DNA from 3 places in the Paenibacillus sp. FSL K6-2862 genome. Region 1 is predicted to be linked to each of the others. Evidence: predicted binding sites of a transcription regulator. Region 1 holds the regulator's gene; each other region holds the start of a gene.
What was found. Region 1 encodes Rex, which represses fermentation and respiration genes when NADH is low (regulators of the CRP and FNR family bind a similar motif). Its sites were predicted from a motif close to TTGTGAAATATTTCACAA; they were not measured.
Positions count from the first base shown of each region.

Region 1 (4,265 bases):
CACCGGACGTATTCTGGATACCATTGATTTTCTCAAAATTTCATTTCCTTCACTTGGTTCTTATCAATTGGGGTATGTATCTTCAGAATTCGGATTCCAGCATGACCGTCCTCATCAGGCAGACAGTGACGCCTTGGCAACAGCCTATGTGCTCCTGAAGTGTTTGGATGAACTGCGTCAACTGCCATTGATTACGATACAGCGTCTCAGCGACTTGTTTGCACCTGAGGACAGTGATCTGGGCTGGTTCTTCGACGGCATGCGCAGTGAGAAGGAAGCAGAGCCTATACAGGATCTGGATGGACATACGTATTACCGCCAATTGGCCTTGAATGTGAGTGACTGGACCGAGATCGGTGCTCCACGCGATGAACGCGAAGGTAATCCGCTTGAAGGTGTAAGCTTTGAGCAGTATATGGATCAGGTCCGGGCCAATCTGCAGGATACACTGGATCACTATGAAGAACGCGAGGCACAGACACAGATGTTCAGCAGTGTAAGGCAGGCGCTGGACGAAGAAAAGCATTTGTTAATTGAAGCAGGTACAGGTACAGGGAAATCCCTGGGGTACTTGCTGCCGGCGATATATGAAAGTGTGAAGCAGGAACGAAAGGTAATGGTTAGCACCCATACAATCAACCTGCAGGAACAGCTTCGGGAGCGTGATATCCCGCTGCTGACCAAAGTGGTTCCTTTTCCGTTTAAGGCTGCCGTGTTCAAAGGTCGGGGACACTATCTGTGTCTGCGGAAGTTTGAGCACAAGATCAACAAACGTGAGTTTGCTACTCCGAAAGAAGATTATTTTACAGCGGCTCAGATGATTGTGTGGCTCACCCAGACAGAGACTGGAGATGACGAGGAGCTGAACCTCAGTGCGCGCGGTGGGGACTTTTGGGAAACTGTACAGAGTGAATCGGAATCCTGTCTGGGACGTTCCTGTCCGTGGTTCAGGAAGTGCTTCTACCACCGGGCGAAGCATGAAGCAGGATTGTCCGATATCGTCATTACGAATCATTCCAAACTGTTTACGGATGTAAAAGCAGCTCATCAGCTGCTCCCTGCTTACGATAGTCTTGTCATTGACGAGGCTCATCATCTCGAGGATGTGGCGGGTAAGCACTTGGGTCTACACATGAAATATTTCACGTTGGTTCATACCCTGACCCGATTGTTTAAGGATAGTCGGAACGGTCAGCTTCCCATGCTGCGTACACAACTGGCGGGTCATGAGAATTCGGTGCAGTGGGGCTCAGTCATTGACCAGATGTTCCCGCTTGCTGTTGAAGTCAAAGAGATGTGGGATCGTTTGAGCGATGCCTTGTTTAGCCTGCTGCCTGAGCGGAGTGATGCTTCTCCGGGAGAAACGGGGCAATTTTCCCTCAGACTGAAGCCTTCAATGAAACCGGCGAAGTGGCAGGAGCTCCAGGATTACGAAAACCAGATTTATGTCACACTGGGGGACTTGATCCGTAAGGGAGACAAGCTGCTTCTTGAAGTCAAAGAAGACCAGGACGACTATCAATCGGATAGCTTGATCACGGACATTACAGGTCTGCTTAAGGATTTGGCAACGCTCAAAGAAAACCTTCGTTTCTTCATGCGAATGGATGATGCCAAAACGGTATACTGGATGGAGGCAAGCGGCCAATTCCGCAGCAAATCACTGCAGCTCTATGCCGTTCCTGTCGATGTCAGTGCGCAGTTGAAGGACATGTTCTTCGATAAAAAGAAAAGCGTTGTCCTAACTTCCGCTACGCTCTCGGTCGATAAGTCATTCCAGTTCATGATTGAACAGCTTGGCTTGCAGGAGGCAGCCGATAATAACCGTTTGCTGACGTCCATGCTGCCGTCGCCATTCCGGTATAGGGACCAAGCTTTGCTGGTCATCCCTCGTGATTTCCCAAGTGTAAAAGGCAGCGTGGGGGATGCTCACTTTGTCGACATGCTCGTAAGATCTCTGGCCGAAACGGCTATTGCGACAAGGGGCCGTATGATGGTGCTCTTTACTTCATACCGAATGCTGCGCCAGGTATATGACCCATTAAAAGAAGCACTGTCGGGTAACGATATTTCGCTGCTGGGTCAAGGCGTTGATAGTGGCAGTCGTTCCAAGTTAACCCGCAGGTTCCAGGATGCAAAAGCAACCGTTCTGCTGGGCACCAGCAGTTTCTGGGAAGGGGTGGATATCCCTGGCGAGGCGCTAACCTGTCTGGCCATTGTGAGATTGCCCTTCCAGCCGCCGAACCATCCGCTTGTCGAGGCGAAGAGTGAACTGCTGCAGGAGCAGAAAAAGAATCCGTTTATGAAGCTGTCTGTTCCACAGGCTGTCATCCGTTTCAAGCAGGGATTCGGCAGACTTGTTCGTACAGCCAAGGATCGGGGCATTGTCATCGTTTACGATACGCGGGTGATTGAGTCTTATTACGGAAAGTATTTCCTATATTCATTACCCGGTCCCAAAATGGAACATATGCTGACTGAACAGATGGTTCCACGGATTAGCGAGTGGTTGGAAACACCAGCACAGGATGAAACTACGGCGAATTAAGTATGACGTCGTTGCGTAATAAGGGCTTCTCGCTGTAAACTTTATTAGAGTGTGATTCATTCTTGAAGCACTTTTAACTTTATATTTCATAAGGCATCTTGCATAATTTCATTCGGAGACGAAAACGGTTATGCGGGATGCTACATTTTTATTTATCTATCGTGGCCTTGGTAAGGGGGAGCAATGTAATGAAATCAGATAAAATTTCGGAAGCTGTGGTACGCAGATTGCCTGTTTACTTACGTTATTTGAGTGAACTGCATCAACGTGAGGTAGGCACGGTGTCATCACAGGAACTGGGACTACGCCTGGATCTTAATCCTGCCCAGATTCGCAAAGACCTTGCATACTTTGGGGACTTCGGTCGCAAAGGCATTGGATATGACGTATCGTATCTAATCGAAAAAATCCGTCATATCTTGAAAATTGATCAGCAAATCAATGTTGCTCTGGTCGGGGCGGGTAACTTGGGACATGCATTATCCAATTACAATGCCTATCTGAAAGACAACATGAAAATTGTTGCTGTTTTCGATGCATACGGCCCTAAGATCGGCAGTCAGATTAACAGCTTGAAGGTACAGCCCATGAATGAACTAACGGATTCGGTCAAAAAAGATAATATTCGTATTGGCATCATTACCGTTCCGGATACCGAAGCTCAGAACGTAGCCGATCAGCTCGTGGAATCCGGCATTGAAGCGATTCTGAACTTTGCACCAACCATCTTGAAAACACCACCGCACGTCCGTATTCATCATGCTGATTTTACAACGGATCTGCTTAGCCTGGCTTATTATCTGGAGAACGGAAAGGACGACGAGGAAGATGACGACAAATAGATGGGTAATTCATAACGGCAAATTTGCTGTAAATAGTGGTACGGAATGGACTGTAGTTCAAGGATATATGGTCGTTGAAGACGACAAGATTGTGCATATTGGTGAGACACTGCAAGATGGAGATGAGAACCTGCCGAAGGTTGATGGCAAAGGACTGGTCTTTTTGCCGGGTCTGATCAATACGCATGGTCACGCAGCCATGTCGCTTCTGAGAGGTCACGGGGACGATCTGGCCCTGCAAGTATGGCTTCAGGAGAAAATGTGGCCTATGGAGGCTAAAATGACGTCTGAGGACGTGTATTGGGGTACCTCCCTTTCTGTATTAGAAATGCTGAAAGGCGGAACAACGGCATTCCTGGATATGTATGATCATATGGATCAGGTGGCAAAAGTGGTTGAACAATCCGGTATTCGTGCCGCATTGGCACGTGGTGTCATTGGTCTCTGTTCTGAAGAAGAGCAAATGCGCAAACTGCAGGAATCGGCTGCGTTTGCACGCGAGTGGAACGGACAGGCTGGTGGTCGAATTACGACGATCATCTCACCGCATGCGCCGTATACTTGCCCTCCGGATTACATAGAGAAGCTGGTACAGGTTGCACATGATTTGGATCTGCCGCTGCACACCCATATGTCGGAAACCCTTCGCGAAGTCGAACAGAATGTAACGGATTATGGTCTGCGTCCAGTAGCACATTTGGAAAAGCTCGGTTTCTTCTCTCGTCCTTCTCTCGTAGCTCACGCTGTACATTTGAATGATGAGGAGATTGAAATTCTGGCACGCCATGATGTAGCGGTCTCTCACAATCCGGGAAGCAACCTGAAGCTTGCTTCGGGTGTTGCGCGAGTTCCGGATCTGCTGAAAGCTGGAGTAA
Region 1 is NZ_JBBOSN010000001.1:4,368,367-4,372,631, reverse strand. Features, by position in the region: gene dinG (ATP-dependent DNA helicase DinG) at 1-2,548, shown strand, start outside; gene MHB82_RS19580 (redox-sensing transcriptional repressor Rex) at 2,737-3,390, shown strand; gene MHB82_RS19575 (amidohydrolase) at 3,377-4,265, shown strand, end outside.

Region 2 (4,265 bases), 4.3 Mb from region 1:
CAATGAGTTACTCGCCAGACGATTGGCTCCGTGGACTCCCGTTGAGGAAACTTCACCACAAGCAAACAACCTTCCAATGCTGCTCTCCCCGTTCAAATCTGTTTTGACGCCACCCATCATATAGTGTGCTGCCGGAGCAACCGGAATCCAGTCTGTGGTCATATCCAGTCCGTACCGCATACATGTCTCATATATGGTAGGGAACCGGTGTTTGATTAACTCAGCCGATTCATGGGTGATATCCAGATACACAAATGTACTGTTCGTCGTCTCCATCTCACTAACAATTGCTCGTGCAACAACATCACGCGGAGCGAGTTCAAGCTGTGGATGATAACGTTCCATAAAACGCTCACCTTTGATATTTCGCAGAAACGCTCCTTCGCCCCGTACTGCTTCAGAAACCAAGAAGCGCGGAGCACCCGGATAACATAGGGAGGTCGGGTGGAATTGAATGAACTCCATATCGCGAATGACTGCACCTGCACGATATGCCATCGCAACACCGTCAGCTGTGGCAACCTCTGGGTTGGTTGTATAGCGGTACAATTGCCCTGCCCCACCGGAGCAGAGCACCGTAGCACGCGCTTTTACAAACACCTTGGTACCGTCAGACTTCTGAACCAATGCCCCTACACATTCACCGTGATCCGTGATCAAGTCGATGACAAAATGCTCATCCCAGACTTCAATACCTGAATGTGCACTTGCCTGAGCTGCAAGAGCCCTCACGATCTCGTATCCAGTCGCATCACCATTTGCATGCAAAATACGGCGGTGACTGTGCGCACCCTCCTGCGTCAACGCCAGCTCGCCGTTCTCCACATCAAACAATGTGCCCAGACGGATCAGTTCCTGTACTCCATCCGGGCCTTCGTTTACCAATGCTTCCACTGCCTCGCGGCGACACAGGCCCGCTCCAGCCACAAGTGTATCCTGCAGATGGTATGCAGGGGAATCATCCTCAGCGATTACCGCAGCGATGCCTCCTTGTGCATAGCGGGTATTGCTCTCCAGTAAGGACTTCTTCGTAATCATCAATATCTGATTATGTTTGCTTGCCCTGATGGCTGTATATAATCCGGCAATGCCAGAACCAATAACTAGTACATCCGTCTCCACAATGGGCAGCTGGGACAGATCAAAATCCACTATATATTGCGGTATCATCCTATTCACCTGTCTCGGAGCAAGAGTAGCGCATGCTACTTCACCAGTAACATGCGCTCTAGCGATTCTCTGGCTTTGTCGGCAACGGCCGGTGGTACATAAATTTCCGGCTTCATCGTTTCCAGGCATTTAACCAGTTTCTTCAGGTTGTTGACCTTCATGTTTGGACACACCAAGAACTTGGTGGCAAAATGAAACTGTTTATCCGGGCTATCCAGTCGCAGCTGGTACCCTGTACCATCTTCCGTACCCACGATAAATTCCTTGGCAGAAGAATTTTTACAGTATTCGAGAATTGCTGTCGTGCTGCCTACAAAGTCTCCCATCTCCACGACTTCCGGACGACATTCCGGGTGTACGACAAACTCGGCATTTGGATATTTGGCTCTCATCTCGACGACGTCTTTTACAGTCAGCATATCGTGAGTGTTGCAATACCCTTCCCAGATAATCATTTTTTTGTCTGTGTGCTGCTGAACATAATGTCCGAGGTTTTTATCCGGCACCCAGATAATCTCATCAGAATCAACAGATTGAATAACCCGGACTGCATTGGCCGATGTACAACAGATGTCGGTCTCCGCCTTGATCTCAGCCGAGGAATTGATATATGTCACTACTTTTGCATTAGGATGCTGCGCTTTCAGTTTACGCAGGCCCTCAACATTGACCATGTCTGCCATGGGGCATCCAGCACGTTCATCCGGAATGATAACCGTCTTGTTCGGGGCCAAAATCTTAGCGCTTTCACCCATAAAATGAACCCCGCAGAATACAATGACATCCGCATCCGTTTGTGCCGCTTTCTGTGCCAATAGGAATGAATCCCCACGGAAATCGGCTACTTCCTGCACTTCGTCACGTTGGTAATAATGAGCAAGAATAATAGCATTACGTTCCTTCTTCAACTCCATCAGCCGCGCTCGCAGCTCCCGGTTCATCTCAGCCTTGCGCTCTAAAGCCAGAGCTTCCACCTGTGATCCTCTCCTTTGACGGACGGCGCCATGCGCCGTTTCCTGTGACTATCTGCGTCGATATTTTCGCTTGAGAAACGAATCACAAGCGGTTTAACACCTAATGTACACAACGTTCACGACTCTGTCAATAAATGAAAAGGGCACAGAACAACACCCTAATCAACTGTTTCCTGCGTAGTTCGCGCTCTAGCTCGCAGTTATCATTATCTCTGCAATTTGAACAAAACGCACAAAAAAAGAGAGCCTCTCGGCTCTCTTTGATCTGTTCTCAGAATAGGTTCTGTTAGACATTAAGACGTTGGCTTCGTACCACCATCATCTGGATCATTACTGTTGCCTTTATCCAGATTCGGAGCATTGTTAGGGATATCTCCGGCAGGTGGTTCAGGTGTTTCGTCTTTGCCTTGAATGCGAACACGCACATCACCGATGTTATCGACGATTGGTTCTCCGCCTTCACTTGGCGTACCTTCGTTATCATTATCGCTCTCCGGTTTTGGAGTCAAGGAACCTGTCTCGATCAATTGTTTGATCTGATCCATCTCCAGTGTCTCCACTTCAAGCAATGTTTGAGCGATCAAGTGCATTTCTTTGGAATGTTTTACGAGCAAGTCCTTACATTTCTCGTAACATTCATTGATAAAGCGCTGCATTTCCTGATCGATCTCATAAGCGATGGAATCCGAGTAATTCTGTTCATGGCCGATATCCCGTCCAAGGAATACCTGTCCTTGTGAACTTCCGAATTGCATAGGTCCCAATTTTTCACTCATACCGTACTCCATTACCATGCTGCGAACAATACCTGTCGCTTGCTGGAAGTCACTGTATGCACCAGTACCAATTTCACCAATGAACAATTCTTCTGCCACACGACCCCCAAGGAGTCCTGTAACTTTGTCCAAGAGCTCTTGCTTGGTAACCAGCATACGGTCTTCTTTTGGCAACATGATTACATATCCACCCGCACGTCCGCGCGGAATGATGGTCACTTTATGTACCATATCGGCATGTTCCAGGAAGTATCCTACAATGGTATGGCCTGCTTCGTGATAAGCAACGATTCGTTTCTCACGATCACTGATGACACGGCTTTTCTTCTCCGTACCTACGATGACACGGTCAATCGCCTCGTCAACTTCTTTCATGGAAATGTCTCTCCGGTTACGGCGTGCCGCAAGCAATGCCGCTTCATTCAGGAGATTCTCGAGATCTGCACCAGAGAAGCCTGTTGTACGCTTCGCAATAATGTCCAGTTTCACATCTTTTGTGAGTGGTTTGTTGCGGGAGTGTACTTTCAGTACCGCTTCACGACCTTTTACATCAGGGCGGTCAACCGTAATTTGACGGTCAAAACGGCCCGGACGCAGCAAGGCAGGGTCCAGAATGTCTGCACGGTTCGTTGCAGCCACGATGATAATACCCTCGTTAGCTCCGAATCCGTCCATTTCAACGAGCAACTGGTTGAGCGTTTGTTCACGTTCATCGTGACCACCGCCAAGGCCAGCACCACGCTGACGACCTACAGCATCAATCTCGTCAATAAAGATGATACATGGGGCGTTTTTCTTTGCATTTTCGAACAAGTCACGTACACGGGATGCACCGACACCGACAAACATTTCGACGAAGTCAGAACCCGAGATACTGAAGAACGGCACACCCGCTTCACCTGCAACGGCACGAGCAAGCAACGTTTTACCAGTACCCGGAGGCCCCACGAGCAATACGCCCTTAGGAATCCGTGCACCTACAGCTGCGAATTTGCGAGGATCTTTGAGGAAGTCAACGACCTCAACAAGCTCCTGCTTCTCTTCGTCCGCACCTGCGACGTCTTCAAATGTAACCCGCTTCTTCTCTTCGTTATAGAGACGGGCACGGCTTTTACCAAAGTTCATTACTTTACCGCCGCCGCCTTGCGCCTGATTAAACAGGAAGAAGAACAGCAGGAACATAATGATCAAAGGAATAAAGGATGTCAGAAGTGTCAGCCAGATGCTGTCACCTCTCATTGGCTCCTGATTTAACTTGAAATTATTAGCTTCACTTGCCGCTACAAGCTCACTAATCGCTTCATCCGTAGGAGGAATGTACGTTGAGAAATTTTCTGATTTGGCT
Region 2 is NZ_JBBOSN010000001.1:63,487-67,751, reverse strand. Features, by position in the region: gene nadB (L-aspartate oxidase) at 1-1,170, opposite strand, end outside; gene nadA (quinolinate synthase NadA) at 1,206-2,144, opposite strand; gene ftsH (ATP-dependent zinc metalloprotease FtsH) at 2,438-4,265, opposite strand, start outside.
Region 2: a site for Rex is predicted at 2,215-2,232, ahead of nadA (quinolinate synthase NadA). Genes of this name have one in related genera too.

Region 3 (4,265 bases), 530 kb from region 1:
CACCGGTAACCTTGACCGCTTTGACATCGTATTTGACCGAAATATCAGCAATACGTTTCAATTCTTCCGGTGTGGTAACGCCGCCGTACATGCGTGGTACAACCGTATACGTGCCGTCTTTCTGAATATTGGCGTTCATGCGTTCATTAACAAACCGGGATTCCTTTTCGTCTTCATGCGTATCCGGTGCAAGCATGCCAAGGTAATAGTTAATTGCCGGACGACATTTGGAACAGCCTTCAGGCTGGCTCCAGCCGAGGACATTCATCACTTCTTTGGTCGTCTGCAACCCTTTTTGCTTGATCTCGGCTACAATTTCGTCCCGGCTGAGCGAGGTGCATCCACAGATGCCCTGTTTGGCACCGCTTGTGAAGTTGTCTCCCAGTACGTATTGTAAAATTTGCTCTACTACCGGTTTACATCCGCCGCATGAGCGGGTTGCGCCTGTGCAGGCTTTGATCTCATCCACGCTGCTCAGACCTTGATTCGTAATGGCATCGACAATCGTTCCTTTGGTTACACCATTACATCCACATACGATTTCGTCCTCAGCCATCGTTTCAACAGAAGCAGCTTTTTTGTGACCCCCACAGCCCGTACCCATCAGCGAGGCATACAGCTCATCCGTCATCTCGGTTTTCTGTTTGATTAACTTCTGCAATTCAGCAGAATCCGTCACATCTCCAAAGAGCACAGCACCGACCATGATGTTGTCCCGCAGCAGAATTTTTTTGTAGGTTCGTTTCCAGTCATCTTTATGGCTGATCACCGTATGGTCAGGACTATCGAGAAATTCACCAGTGGAGAAGACATCCACACCTGAAATTTTTAATTTGGTAGATACGACAGAGCCTTCATACGGAGCAGTCTCCACGCCGCAGATATGCTTGGCGAGAATCATGCCTTGTTCGAATAATGGGGCAACGAGGCCGTAGCATACTCCCCGGTGTTCAGTACATTCCCCGACGGAATATACGCCTTCGAGTGAGGTCTGCATGTAGTCATCCACGACGATACCCCGGTTAACTTCCATGCCGCTTTCACGGGCTACAATCGTGTTCGGTTTAATGCCCACAGCCATTACGACAAAGTCTGCATCCAGCACGGTATCATCGGCAAATCGAAGACCTTCCACGCGTTCCCCGCCGACCAATTCAGCCGTCTGTGCACCCATTTTGAAACGAATACCTTGACGCTCCAGTTCCGCTTTTAGCATGGCTGAAGCTTGAGGATCGAGCTGGCGTTCCATCAGGTCTTGCATGAGATGAACAACGGTGACGTCCATGCCGAGCTGTACCAGACCTTTGGCTGCTTCCAGCCCGAGAAGTCCTCCCCCGATAACAGCCGCTTTTTTATATTGCTTTGCTGCTTCCAGCATCATATTGCAATCGGCAATATCCCGAAATCCAACAACGCCTTCTTTATCATGGCCCGGAACGGGCAGGATAAAGGAGCTGGAACCTGTAGCGATAATGACTTTGTCGTAGGGCACCCGTGTGCCTTCGTTTGTTACGACTTCCCGGGTATCTGCATCGATACGGGACACGGTTGTCCCGGTATGAAGCGTAATGCCATTGTCTTCATACCAGTGCAGATCATTCAGCACAATATCATCAATGGTTTTGCTGCCCTCCAGAACATAGGACAGCATGATTCGGTTATAGTTGGGATAGGGCTCCGTGCCGAAGACCGTAATGTCATAACGTGAAGTTAATTTCAAAATTTGTTCAACTGTACTAATGCCGGCCATACCGTTACCGATCACGACAAGTTTTTCTCTGTTTCCGTTCATGTGTGTAAGCCTCCTTGGTTTAACACTGGACAATATCAACATTTTTAGTGGTTTATATTTGAATCATACCGTGAATTGTTAACACTTAATGTGATTTATTTCACTAAGAAAGAGATAAGTAGCACAAATTAAAAAGTGTGAGCCCGGTCATGGAAACTGTTTTTTATATGAGCATGAAGAGAATAGAGGTAATGAGGTCGAGACTCTGCATTAAAATAAGAAATACGAACTATTGTTCTCTTTTTAGTTTCGTTGTAACATCGAGAATGGGATATGATGTTCCCTATTTCTTCGAAAGGAAGTTTTCGCATCATGATGGGAAGATCCCACCTGATTATTGGAACAGGCGTTTCACTTTCAGTACTGCAGCTGATGGGTGTGCAAGTCACGGCACCGGCTGTTACGGTTGCGCTCATTGGCTCGCTGCTGCCGGACATTGATGAGCCGAATTCCTTATTGGTATCCAAGGCGCTGCCCAATAGTTTGATCAGGCTGCTGCAAACCATTTTGCTGCCTACAGCCGTATTTGTGTATTTTTATGTGCAGGCGAAGCCTTGGAATCTGCTGCTGGCCATCTTGGTCGGGCTGGTATCTTTCCTGCCATCGCGTTCGCTCCGCAAAGTGTTGATGTTCGCCATCGGACTGGGCTTAGTATTCTACGGTCACGCTCTCGCACCATGGAATCTGATCGCAGGGAGTCTGCTCATGTTATGTACTACGCTGACCCACAGAGGTTTAACCCATACGGTCTATGGAACTGCAGTTTGGGGAGGACTACTGTACAGCACAACGCATGAGCAGGGACCTGAGATTTGGGTTGCCGGAGGAGTAGCCTATGCCATGCATCTGCTTGCTGACTCGTTGACGAATCGCGGGATTCGTCCGCTTCCGCCACTCAAGTGGAGGATCCGGGCGAATTTGATGAGCACGGGGACCAAACATGGAGCCGTGGTCGAGAATGTATGTATTGTGCTAACGCTTATTTTGGCATGGATCGCATTTTCGCCGTTATTTCTGTAACTCAGACCAATAGGCATCGTGGTTTGAATCAGATCATGCAAACGTGCTGAACAGCAACATGAAGTTCAAAAACGCCAGTCCGGAATATATGGACTGGCGTTTTTTTATTGGCCCTCCGAATCCTGTATTAAACCTTACCATGTGTATAGTTCAAGGGGCTAAACCAACTGGGAGCAAGGTTCAGGAAGAGGATGGGGAATCGGTAAGCTCATCAATATCCGAGGAGCCGAATACAAATAACACAACAAGGATAACTACAATTAATAGCTCTGCAAATCCAGTTCCGTCAAAGTCAGACATCATCCCAACCTCATTTCATTCCATTCCATTTAGGAATTCATTCTTTTTTGGAAAGCTCGCATCACATCATCCAGAGTCACATCGCCCATCTCGTCAAGAAATTGGACCAGTTTATCGGCATTCGAAGGGTTAATGTTTGTTAGTGTTTTATACTGTCCAACCAGCTCAACGACCAGAGTGGCTTCACGAAACAAGGTGACAGCATCAACTCTTAATTTACCGCTAACAAGCAATGCTGCAACGATGAGTTCTAGGTTTCTACCTTTAAGATTGCCATTGAGAAGGGAGCTTGCGGCATTTGTTTTTTTGGATCCTTTATTCGATTTTCCATTCCTTCCCACTGCCATAACAGGTCCCCCACTGCTTGGTGTTTTGTTCTCTTTCGTTGTTGTATCTTATGTGTGATTTCCTGTAATGTTCGAACTATTAATCTATTTTTACGCAAAAAAAAGAGACAATCCAACCAAAGTCGGAACGCCTCTTTATCTGGAGGGAGATCAACCAGAGTTTTTCAATTCTGTCACTCGCTGAGCATTCACGCGTTTTCAATAATGGTGTTCATGGTCGTACGATCTAAACCCTTCACCAATTTGACAAGCAGTGCCTTGGCAGCGTCATAGTCATCGGTGTGAATGATGGAAGATGAGGTGTGGATATAACGAGCGCAGATCCCAATGACCGTTGAAGGTACACCAATTCCGCTCAGATGAACTTGTCCTGCATCCGTGCCACCAGGAGAGATAAAGTACTGCATCTTGATCTGGTTCGAAGAAGCTGTATCCTGCACATATTCCACCATACCGCGGTGAGTGAACATGCCTGGATCGAAAATACGAAGCAGAGCACCTTGCCCAATGTGTCCAAAGGACTGTTTGTCACCTGTCATGTCATTGGCTGCACTGCAGTCCAGTGCGAAGAAGATGTCTGGTTCAATCAGATTGGCAGCTGTACGCGCACCGCGAAGCCCCAATTCTTCCTGAACTGTTGCACCGCAATACAGCGTGTTTGGAAGCTTCTCTTGGTGGAGTGCCTCAACGAGCTCAAGGGCAAGTCCGACTCCGTAGCGGTTATCCCAGGCTTTTGCCATGATTTTTTTCGGGTTCGTCATGGGTGTGAATTCACAGATCGGCACGATTTGCATGCCTGGGTGAAT
Region 3 is NZ_JBBOSN010000001.1:4,896,412-4,900,676, reverse strand. Features, by position in the region: gene nirB (nitrite reductase large subunit NirB) at 1-1,792, opposite strand, end outside; gene MHB82_RS22150 (metal-dependent hydrolase) at 2,105-2,812, shown strand; gene MHB82_RS22145 (hypothetical protein) at 3,142-3,459, opposite strand; gene MHB82_RS22140 (M42 family metallopeptidase) at 3,648-4,265, opposite strand, start outside.
Region 3: a site for Rex is predicted at 1,881-1,898, ahead of nirB (nitrite reductase large subunit NirB). Genes of this name have one in related genera too.